One region of the Nocardioides segetis genome, then DNA from elsewhere that is predicted to be linked to it. Evidence: predicted binding sites of a transcription regulator. Region 1 holds the regulator's gene; the other holds the start of a gene.
What was found. Region 1 encodes LexA, which represses DNA repair genes until DNA is damaged. Its sites were predicted from a motif close to TCGAACANNTGTTCGA; they were not measured.
Positions count from the first base shown of each region.

Region 2: the regulator LexA is predicted to act here: its motif matches at 2,909-2,924, upstream of imuA' (DnaE2-dependent mutagenesis accessory factor ImuA').

Region 1 is NZ_JBNINR010000006.1:358,528-363,967, forward strand. Features, by position in the region: gene nrdR (transcriptional regulator NrdR) at 125-646, opposite strand; gene ACPZVR_RS14360 (hypothetical protein) at 1,021-1,353, shown strand; gene ACPZVR_RS14365 (LysM peptidoglycan-binding domain-containing protein) at 1,526-1,894, opposite strand; gene lexA (transcriptional repressor LexA) at 2,248-3,000, shown strand; gene ACPZVR_RS14375 (MXAN_6640 family putative metalloprotease) at 3,068-4,657, shown strand; gene ACPZVR_RS14380 (ATP-dependent DNA helicase) at 4,771-5,440, opposite strand, start outside.
Region 2 is NZ_JBNINR010000025.1:9,582-15,021, reverse strand. Features, by position in the region: gene ACPZVR_RS24585 (prephenate dehydrogenase) at 1-101, shown strand, start outside; gene cmk ((d)CMP kinase) at 112-792, shown strand; gene ACPZVR_RS24575 (lysophospholipid acyltransferase family protein) at 789-1,484, shown strand; gene der (ribosome biogenesis GTPase Der) at 1,477-2,817, shown strand; gene imuA' (DnaE2-dependent mutagenesis accessory factor ImuA') at 2,935-3,543, shown strand; gene ACPZVR_RS24560 (Y-family DNA polymerase) at 3,557-5,200, shown strand; gene ACPZVR_RS24555 (hypothetical protein) at 5,294-5,440, shown strand, end outside.

The sequences.
Region 1 (5,440 bases):
AGCGGGTGCGGCGGTCGTCACGATTGCGGCGGGACGGAGCTCCTGCGATCGACAGGGGCGGTGCCTTCGGGGAAGGGTGGTGGCCCGGCAGGCAGCTTCCCCACTACCTGCCGGGCGTCTGTGGTCAGCCCGTCGGGGCTGTTGTCTCGAGACTCGCCGACGGGCGCTCCTCCACCACGGCGGTGGAGGTGAGCTGGCGCTCGGCCCGCATCAGGGAGATCTCGTTCTCGAAGTCGGCGGCCGAGTCGAAGCCGCGGTAGACGGAGGCGAAGCGGAGATAGGCGACCTCGTCGAGGCGGCGCAGCGGGGAGAGGATCGCCAGGCCCACCTCGTGGGCGGCGATCTCCGGGCTGCCGGCCAGCCGCAGCTGGTGCTCGACCTCCTGGCCCAGCCGGGCCAGGTCGTCCTCGTCCACCGGGCGACCCTTGCAGGCCTTGCGGACGCCGGCGACGGCCTTCTCGCGGGTGAACGGCTCGGTCGCGCCGGAGCGCTTGAGCACGGTCAGCTGCATGGCCTCGACGGTCGTGAACCGCTTCTCACAGCTCGGCGACTGACAGACCCGGCGCCGCCGGATCGAGCAGCCGTCGTCGGCGACCCGGGAGTCGAGGACCTTGGTGTCGTTGTGCTTGCAGTACGGACAGTGCATGGCCCCTCCTCCCGAGCGTACGAGCTGTGGACAAGTCCCGACCTGGTCGTGCTGCTTGTGGAAAACCAGGGGGGATCTGTGGGTTCCCACCCCGGTCCTGTGAGTGACGGAGGGTCGCCCTGTGGACTAGATGTGGAGAACTACATCGTTGTAACTACTAGATGTAGTGGTAACCGTACGCCCCGGCCACCACCGATGCAAGCGGGCCCCGGCAGGAGTTCGGGACCGACCGCTCCGGCCACACGTTTGTGCAGGTCACCACGCACTCCGGCCGCGGTACGACGGCCCGCGCAGGGCGTGTCGCGGACCCCGCGGCGGCCCCGATGGGCGGGTTGCCGGGGCAATCCAGCCACCCATCGGCAACAATGACCGCCGTGACGGGTGGCAAGCGAGCTGGCGATCGAGCGAAGCCGAGATTCCGCCCCGCCCTGCTCCTGCTCGCCGTCGGCATCACCCTGTCGCTCGTGGCGTGGGGCTATCTCGTCATCGCCGCCATCGACTTCGGCGCGACCGCGCGCCACGACGACAAGTCCAGCGCCTGGGTCCTCCTCGGCGTCGCATCGGCGGGCGCGATGCTCTGCCTGTTCCTCACCTTCATGCTGGCCATCCGCCTCTCCCGTGCGCTCGGCCTGAGCTCGCACCACCACGAGCCGCGACCCCGGCGCGACCCCGGCACCCCCAAGGGGGGCAAGCGCGCCGCGCGATGACGCGCGAAGGGCGGGATCCGGTTCGGTCGGATCCCGCCCTTCGTCATTCCCCAGGGCCAGGAGTGGCCCCATCTCCACTGGGGTCGAGGCAGCGGAGAAGCTCGTGGCGCACGACGACGCGCCTCAGACCGGTCGCACCGGGCAGCACCGGGCGCGAAACCCGGTCCTCCCGCTACGAGGTCGGCACCCGCAGCTCCTGCCCGACGTAGACGACGCTGCCGTCGAGCGTGTTGAGCTGCTGGATGGTGCGCATCATGTCGCGCACGTCGTCGCCCGAGGTGGCCGCGACCTCGCTGGCGATGTCCCACAGGGTGTCGCCCGGCGCGACGGTCACCAGGTCGACCTGCGGCGCGCCGGCGTCGTCGCGGGTCGCGGCCGAGCCGGCGGCCAGCCACACGGCGGCCAGCGTGACGACGGCGAGCGCGAGCAGGAAGACCACCACCCGACCGCGCCGGGTCAGCCGGACCTGGCCGCGGGAGCGGGACGCGCTCGTCGTACGACGGGCGGGGGCGACGCGCGGGGCGAGGGTGATCGTGCTCATGGTGACCTCCGGGGGAAGTGGACGTGGGCCCTGGTCTATCCAGGGGGTCCGACGGAAGGTGTTCGATCAGGCGTTCGATCGAACATGTGTACGAGATTAGATCAGGTGTTCGAAGAAATCCAGGATCTGTTCGAAACTGCGTTCGACCGGCGTGTCGCGCCCGCGCTGCAACTACCTGTTCGCGCTGCTCCCTGACCCGTAGACCGCTCAGGGAGCGGTAAGGACAGGTAGTTACAGCGCGCGACACGCGGTTCGAACAGATGTTTGAAAAGGCCCCACGGGTTCGGTTAGCGTCGGACCACGGATCCGGGCACTCCCGGACCGCACCACCCGAGCCGATCTGGAGGGCATCCATGGCCGAGCGCACAGGCACCGACCGCACCGGGCAGCCGAGCAGCGTCACCGAGCTGCCCGACGGGCCGGCGGACGCGACCGGCCTGACCCCGCGCCAGCAGCGGGTCCTGGCCCACATCAAGGACAGCATCGAGAAGCGCGGATACCCGCCGAGCATGCGCGAGATCGGTCAGGCCGTCGGACTCACCAGCACCTCCAGCGTCGCCCACCAGCTGCGCACGCTCGAGGAGAAGGGCTACCTCAAGCGCGACCCCAACCGGCCGCGGGCACTCGAGGTCTTCCTGCCCGAGGTGATGGCGGCGCGGCGCGCGATGGGCTCCGTCGAGGACCCCGACCGCCAGGGGTTCGACGAGACCGGCATCGGCGACGCCGCGCCGGTGCCCGCCAACGTGCCGGTCGTCGGCCGGATCGCGGCCGGTGGCCCGATCCTCGCCGAGGAGCGGGTCGAGGACGTCTTCCCGCTGCCCCGCCAGCTGGTCGGCGACGGTCAGCTCTTCCTGCTCGAGGTCAGCGGCGAGTCGATGATCGAGGCCGCGATCTGCGACGGCGACTACGTCGTGATCCGGCAGCAGCCCACCGCCGAGAACGGCGAGATCGTCGCCGCGATGATCGACGGCGAGGCCACGGTCAAGACCTTCCAGCGCAAGGACGGCCGGGTCTGGCTCCTCCCCCACAACCCGGCCTTCGAGCCGATCGACGGCACCAACGCCACCATCCTCGGCAAGGTGACGGCGGTTCTCCGGCGGGTGTGAGGTCGGCCTGACCGGCCGGTGACATAGGGTCAGGACGTCCTGTCGCCGCACCTTAAGGCCGGTCCTGATGCCTCCTCGCAGCCGCTTCCCCTTCCCCGGGCTGCCCCTCCGCACCCTGCTGGGCGCTCTGCTCGCCGCCGTCGTGATCGTGCCGCTGTCCGGTGGCGTCGCTCAGGCCGACCCCACCGCCCCGACGGACCCGGCGTCCGCCGTACCCGTGGCCGCGGGCGACGACCCCGTCGCCCAGGAGCTCGCCGAGCAGGCCCTGGAGGCCGTGCAGGAGCTCCTCGAGCCCGCGGCGTCCGGCGCAGCCGACCCGGCGGCGCCCGTCACCACCGCCGAGGGTGCCGACCTCACCATGGCGCTGCGCGACCTCGCCGTCACGCGCGACGACCTGCCGAAGGGGCTGCAGGACGAGGCGGCACGGCTGCTCGCCCGCCCCAACACCGCCCACCGTCCGCCGCCCGGCAGCGGTGGCATTGAGTGCACGCCCGGCTCGGGCCTGCCCTGCTACACGACCGGTGAGGCCCCGCCGGTCTGCGGCGGCGGCATCTGCGTCCACTACGTCTCCAGCACCGCCGACGCCGCCACGCCGGCGTACGTCAACGCCGTGCTCTCGGTGATGAACAACGTCGCCGGCAAGTACGCCGCGGCCGGCTACCGTCCGCCCGTCGGCGACGGCACCGCCGGTGGCGGCACCAACCTGTTCGACGTCTACCTCGCCGACCTCGGCTCCCGTGGCCTGTACGGCTACTGCACGACCGACCAGCGGGTCGCCGGCCACGTCACCGCGCCGGCGTACTGCGTCCTCGACAACAACTACGCCGAGTACGGCCCGGTCCCCGGTCCGCTGGCGAACCTGCAGGTGACCGCGGCGCACGAGTACTTCCACGCCGTCCAGTTCGCCTACGACGTCAACGAGGAGACCTGGCTGCTCGAGGCCACCGCGACGTGGGCCGAGGACGAGATCTACGACGACATCAACGACAACCGCCAGTACCTCAAGGGCGGCCCGCTGGGTCAGCCGGCGCAGTCGATGGACTACCGCCGCGGCCTGGCGCCGTACGGCGCGTGGATCTTCTTCAAGTACCTCAGCGAGCGCTTCCCGGCCGTCAACGGGCCCGGCGGCATGCCCGTCGTCGTCCGCGACATCTGGGACCTCGCGGCCGGCGCCCCGAACGCGCGACAGGCGATCGGCACCGCGCTGGCCGCGCGCGGCACCGACTTGCGCACGCAGTTCGGCTGGTTCGCCGCCGCCAACCGGCAGCCGGCGCTGAACTACTCCGAGGGCGCCGCCTACCCGCGGGCCCGGCTGTGGCGCGGCGTGAAGCTCACCAACGCGCGCCGCTCCTTCTCCGACCGCACCTCGCTCAACCACCTCGCCTCGCGCACCATCCGCTTCAAGTCGAAGGTGTCGGGCAAGGCGCGCGTGCGGATCCACGTCGACGTCCCCAAGCGCAAGAAGGGCGGCTACGTCGTGGTGACGATCAAGAAGAAGGGCAAGGCGCCCGTCGCCAAGATGGTCAAGGTCAACCGCAAGGGCGACAAGACCAAGGCCTTCGCGTTCGGCAAGAAGGTCAAGTGGGTCGAGGTCACCCTGGCCAACTCCGGCAAGAAGGACGCCAAGGCCTCGGTCAGCGCCCGCGTGGTGCGCTGACCCGGCGCAGATTGAAGCGCTGAACGCGTCGACCCGGCGCAGATTGAACTGTCGAACAGTTCAGTCTGCGCCGGGTCGGCGTCATTTCGGGTTCAATCTGAGCCGGGTCGGCGTTACTTCGGCGCCCGGCCGCTGAGGCGGGCCAGCGCCTGCCGGACGATCGCGGGGTCGGTCGTGGGCCACATCGGCGGCAGGCTGGCCTTGAGGAAGGAGCCGTAGCGGGCGGTCACCAGCCGCGGGTCGAGGACGGCGACGACCCCGCGGTCCTCGGTGGTGCGGATCAGGCGCCCGCTGCCCTGCGCGAGGAGCAGGGCGGCATGGGTGGCGGCGACCTGCATGAAGCCGTTGCCGCCGGCCTGGTCGGCGGCCTTCTGGCGCGCGCTCATCAGCGGGTCGTCGGGCCGCGGGAACGGGATCCGGTCGATGATGACCAGCTGGCAGGTGTCGCCGGGGACGTCGAGCCCCTGCCACAGCCCCAGGGTGCCGAAGAGGCAGGTGTAGGGGTCCTCCACGAACTGACGCGCCAGCTCGGGCAGCTGCGCCTCCCCCTGCGCGAGCGTGGTGAGGTGGGGCAGCGCCTTGCGGACGTGCTCGGCCGCCGCCTCGGCGGCGCGGCGGCTGGAGAACAGCCCCAGGGTGCGACCGTCGGCCTGGTCGATGAGCTCGGTGATCTCGTCGAGCTGTGCCGGGCCGAGACCGTCGCGGCCGGGCGGCGGCAGATGGCGGGCGACGTAGAGGATGCCCTGCTTCGCGTAGTCGAACGGGCTGCCGACGTCGAGTCCG
Region 2 (5,440 bases), on a different contig from region 1:
CCGGTCGCCCGGTCGGCCTCGTCGAGCTCGACGTCGTGGAGGGCCGCGCCGACGAGCTGCGGGCCGCTCTGGAGTCGAGGGGATGGGTGACCCACCGGTAGGGTGCGGGCCGTGGACGTGCCGGTGAACGTGGTTGTTGCAGTCGACGGAACCTCCGGCTCGGGCAAGTCGAGCACCTGCCGCGCGGTCGCCGCCCGGCTCGGCCTGCGCTACCTCGACACCGGCGCGCAGTACCGCGCCATCACCTGGTGGATGCTCGAGCACGGGGTCGACGTGCACGACGCGGCCGCGGTCGCCGCGCGCGCGGGGGAGCCGGTGCTCGTCTCCGGGACCGACCCGCTGGCCCCGACCATCACCGTCGACGGTCGCGACGTCTCGGTCGAGATCCGCGGCGACGAGGTCAACGCCGCGGTCTCGCCCGTCAGCGCGGTCCCCGAGGTGCGTGCGCGGCTGGTCGACCTGCAGCGCGCGCTGATCGCGCCGGCCGACGGACCCCGCGGGGGCATCGTCGTCGAGGGGCGCGACATCGGCTCGGTCGTGTGGCCCGAGGCCGAGCTCAAGGTCTACCTCACCGCCGACCCGGCCGCCCGGGCCGCGCGGCGTGCCCTGGAGAACGGCGGCGCCGACGTCGCCGCGACCCAGGAGTCCCTGCTCGCACGCGACCGGATCGACTCCGGCCGCGCGGTCGCGCCGCTGACCATGGCCGACGGTGCCGTCCACGTGGACTCCACCGCGCTGACCCTGGACGAGGTCGTCGACGTCGTGGTGGGCCTGGTGATGGAGCGCGCGTGAGCGCCCATCACGTCCCGCGGCCCGCGCGCTGGCTCCTCACCGGGGGAAGGCCGACGGCGCGCTGGCTGATCCGGCGTCGGTGGGACGTGCGGGTGCACCACGCCGAGCGGTTCCCCACCGAGGGGCCGGCCGTCGTCGCGGCCAACCACATCGGCTTCGTCGACGGGCCGTTGATGGCGATCTTCGCGCCGCGGCCGGTGCATGCACTGACCAAGATCGAGATGTTCGCCGGGCCGTTGGGGCCGTTCCTCCGGGCGTCCGGGCAGATCCCGCTGGACCGCGACCACACCGACCCGGCCGCGGTGCGGATCGCGCTGCGGGCGCTGCGGGAGGGGCGCGCGGTCGGCGTCTTCCCGGAGGGGACCCGCGGCCCGGGGGACCTGGAGAGGTTCCGCGGCGGTGCGGCCTATCTCGCACTGGTGACCGGGGCGCCCGTCGTACCGCTGACCTTCCTGGGATCGCGCGACCCGGGCGGATCGAGCGGCTCGCTGCCCCACAAGGGGGCCCGGATCGACATCATCGTCGGGGAGCCGTACGCCGTCGATGCGGTGCCCTGGCCTCGGACGCGGGAGAATGTCTCATCGACCTCGGCCGCGCTGCGCGACCACATGCAGCAGCAGCTGGCCGTTGCCCTGGACGAGACGGGGCGGAGCCTTCCGGGCCCGCTCCCGCAAGGAGAGCGTGATGAGTGAAGACACCCCGACCGGGGTGGTCCCGGTGCTGGCCGTCGTCGGCCGCCCGAACGTCGGCAAGTCGACCCTGGTGAACCGGATCCTCGGCCGCCGCGAGGCGGTCGTCGAGGACATCCCCGGCGTGACCCGCGATCGGGTGTCGTACGACGCGGAGTGGGCCGGACGGGCGTTCACGCTCGTCGACACGGGCGGCTGGGACCCCGACGCGCGGGGCATGGCCGAGCGGATCAAGGTGCAGGCGGAGGTCGCCGTCACCCTGGCCGACGCCGTCCTCTTCGTCGTCGACGCCTCCGTGGGCATCACCGACGCCGACGAGGCGGTGGTCCGGGTGCTGCGCAAGTCCGGCAAGCCGGTCGTGCTCGCCGCCAACAAGGTCGACGACGAGCGCGCCGAGGCGGAGGCCTACGGCCTGTGGAACCTCGGCCTCGGCGAGCCGTACCCCGTCTCCGCCCTGCACGGCCGTGGCTCCGGCGACCTGCTCGACGCCGTCCTCGAGGTCCTGCCGGAGGCGCCGGACCCGGTGGAGGAGGAGATCGGCGGACCGCGTCGGATCGCCATCGTCGGGCGCCCCAACGTCGGCAAGTCCTCGCTGCTCAACAAGCTCGCCGGCGAGGAGCGGGTCGTCGTCGACAACGTCGCCGGCACCACCGTGGACCCGGTCGACGAGCTGGTCACGCTCGGCGGCCGGGAATGGCGGTTCATCGACACCGCCGGCATCCGCAAGCGGGTCAAGGAGGCCTCGGGCCACGAGTACTACGCCTGGCTGCGCACCTCGACGGCGATCGAGCGTGCCGAGGTGTGCGTCCTCGTGCTCGCCGGCAACGAGTCGATCGCCGAGCAGGACATGCGGATCCTGCAGGAGGTGCGCGAGGCCGGCAAGGCGCTCGTGATCGCCTTCAACAAGTGGGACCTCGTCGACGCCGAGCGGCGCTACTACCTCGACCGCGAGATCGAGCGGGACCTGGTGCAGGTGCAGTGGGCGCCGCGGATCAACATCACCGCCAAGACGGGCTGGCACGTCGACCGGCTGGTCCCCGCGCTCGACCGCGCCATCGAGGGCTGGGAGACCCGGGTCTCCACCGGCGCCCTCAACGCCTTCCTCGGCCGGATCGTCGCCGAGCACCCGCACCCGGTGCGGGGCGGCAAGCAGCCGCGGATCCTGTTCGGCAGCCAGGTGCAGAGCGCGCCCCCGGTGTTCAAGCTGTTCACCACCGGCAAGCTCGACCAGGGCTACGAGCGCTTCGTCGAGCGCCGGCTGCGTGAGGAGTTCGGCTTCGTCGGCACCCCGATCGAGATCAAGGTCCAACCGCGGGAGAAGCGCGGGCGCAGGTAGGCCGGTGGTTGCGGTTTGGTCCCAAACCGCAGCAATTCGGGCCTCCGGCATGCGGTCTGTGCCCAAACGAGGGGGCCGCCGCTTGCCATGTTCGAACAAATGTTCGAACATGGCGGAGTGAGCGTCCGCCCCCTCGAGATCGACGACCCCCGCGCGGTCGTGGACCAGCTGCGGGGCCGGATCGCCGCCCTCGAGGGCGGTCCGACCCGGCTGCTCGTGCCGGTCGTGCCGATGCTCGCCGGGCTGGTCCAGTTGCGCACCGGCGGGGTCTACGGCGTCGACTCCGCGACCCTCGGCATGATGCTGGCCGCCGGCGCCTCGCAGGCCGGCGAGTGGGTCGGCTTCGCCGGGTGGGACGACTTCGGCGCCGAGGCCGCGCAGCAGCGGGGGATCGTGCTCGGGCGCACCGTCCTCGTGCCCACGCCCGGCGAGCACTGGCTCGAGGTGACGGCGGCCCTGGTCGACGTCCTCAAGGTCGTGGTGCTGCGCCCGCCCGGCGGTGTCGACGCCAAGACCGCCTCGCTCCTCGAGGCGCGGCTGCGGGCCCGGTCGGCGGTGCTCGTGGTGCAGGGGGAGTGGCCGCGCTGCGAGGCGCGGATCAGCGCCGAGCGGGTCGACTGGGACGGGATCGGCCACGGCCGCGGCCGGCTGCGTGAGCGCCGCGCGACGCTCGTCGCCCGCGGTGGTGGCCGTCTGCCCACGCGGGCCGATGTGGTGCTCGACTGATGGCGGGGATGTGATGGCGGGACGGACGATGGTCCTGTGGTGCCCCGACTGGTCGGTCACGGCGGGTCTGCTCGAGCTCGCCGACACCGCCTCGGGAGCCGCGGCGGACGTCGACGCGGCGGCGCCCGCCGTCGTACTGGCCAACAACGTCGTGGCGGTGTGCAACGCCGCGGCCAGGTCCGAGGGCGTACGCCGCGGGCAGCGGCGTCGTGACGCCCAGGCGCGCTGCCCCGAGGTGATGCTGCTCCCGGCCAACCCGGACCGTGACGCCCGGTGGTTCGAGCCGGTCCTGGCGGCGGTCGAGGAGATGCGCCCGGGGGTGGCGCCACTGCGCCCCGGCCTGCTCGCGATCCCCGCGCCGGGCCGCTACTTCGCCCGTGCGGGGATCGACGGCGAGGAGGCCGCGGCCGCGGTGCTCGCGGAGCGGCTCGTGCGGGCCGGGGTGTGGGACAGCCGGTTCGGTGCCGCCGACGATCTCTACACCGCCGAGCGCGCCGCCCGGCAGGCGTCGGCGCAGGCCTGTCTGTCGATCCCCGCGGGCGGCTCGGTGGAGTTCCTGCGCGGCCTGCCGGTCACCGTGCTCGCCGACGACGGGCCGGAGGGCGCCGAGCTCTCCGGCCTGCTGCGCCGGCTCGGGCTGGTGCTGCTCGGCGACTTCGCCCGGCTCGGCGCGGGCGAGGTCGCCAACCGCTTCGGCGGCTACGGCGCCGACGTGTGGCGGCGGGTGCAGGGCCGGGAGGTGGTCCGCATCGCCTCCCGCACCCCGCCCCCGGAGCTGGCCTGCGAGATCTCCTTCGAGCCGCCGCTCGACTCGGCCGAGGCGGTCACCTTCAGCGTCCGCACCACCGCGGAGCGGTTCGTCGCCGGTCTCGCCGACCGGCAGCTGGTGGCGACATCGGTCCGGATCGAGGCCGAGTTCGAGGAGGGCGTCTCCACCCGGACCTGGCTGCACCCCCGTTGCTTCACCTCCCGCGACCTCGTCGACCGGGTGCACTGGCAGCTCCAGGCGGGGATGGCGTCCTCGGGCCTGCGCAGCCGCAAGCCCGCGGGCGAGACGATCACCTCCGCGGTCACCGTCGTCCGCTTCCTGCCCGACGTCGTCGAGGCGGCCGGCGACCACGCCGACGGGCTGTGGGGCGGGGGTGCGGAGGAGCAGGTGGTGCGCGGGGTCGCCCGGGTCCAGGCGATGGTCGGGTACGACGCGGTCCGGGTCCCCGTGCTCCAGGGCGGACGCGGCGCCGCCGACCGCCAGGCGCTGGTGCCGTGGGGCGAGCGACCGGTCGGGCTGCGTCCGGTCGAGCGCCCCTGGCCGGGCCGGATCCCCGGCCCCGCGCCGAGCCGGGTCTTCGCGATGCCCCTCGAGGCGGAGGTCGTCGACGAGGCGTCGGTCGCGGTGTCGGTCACCTCCCGCGGCCTGGTGACCGGGGAGCCGTGGCGGATCCGGATCGGTCGGCACTGGTGCCCGGTCGCCTCCTGGGCCGGGCCGTGGCCGGTCGACGAGGGCTGGTGGCTCGCGACCGCCGACACGCCGGACTCGGCGTCGGGACCCGGGTCGGGGCGGGCGGCCCGGTTCCAGGTCGTCGGCGTGGACGGCCGGGCGTGGTTGCTGTGCTGGCGCTCGCCCGGCAGCTGGGAGGTGGAGGCGGCCTACGACTGAGGTTCGCCCGGCCGTCTCGTCCGCTGGCCTCTGTCCTCGCGGCCCCGCGATGGCTACGCTGCTGGAGGGAGGGCGGCACCCGGTGGAGGAAGCATGGGACGCACCAGCAAGCCGGCTGACCTGGTCGGTCGCAACCTGCGCGCACTGCACGGCGCTCTCGAGCACAGCGTCACCATCCAGATGTCCCGGCTCCAGGGGCTGATGGACGACCTCGTCGCCCGCGGCTCGCTGACCCGCGCC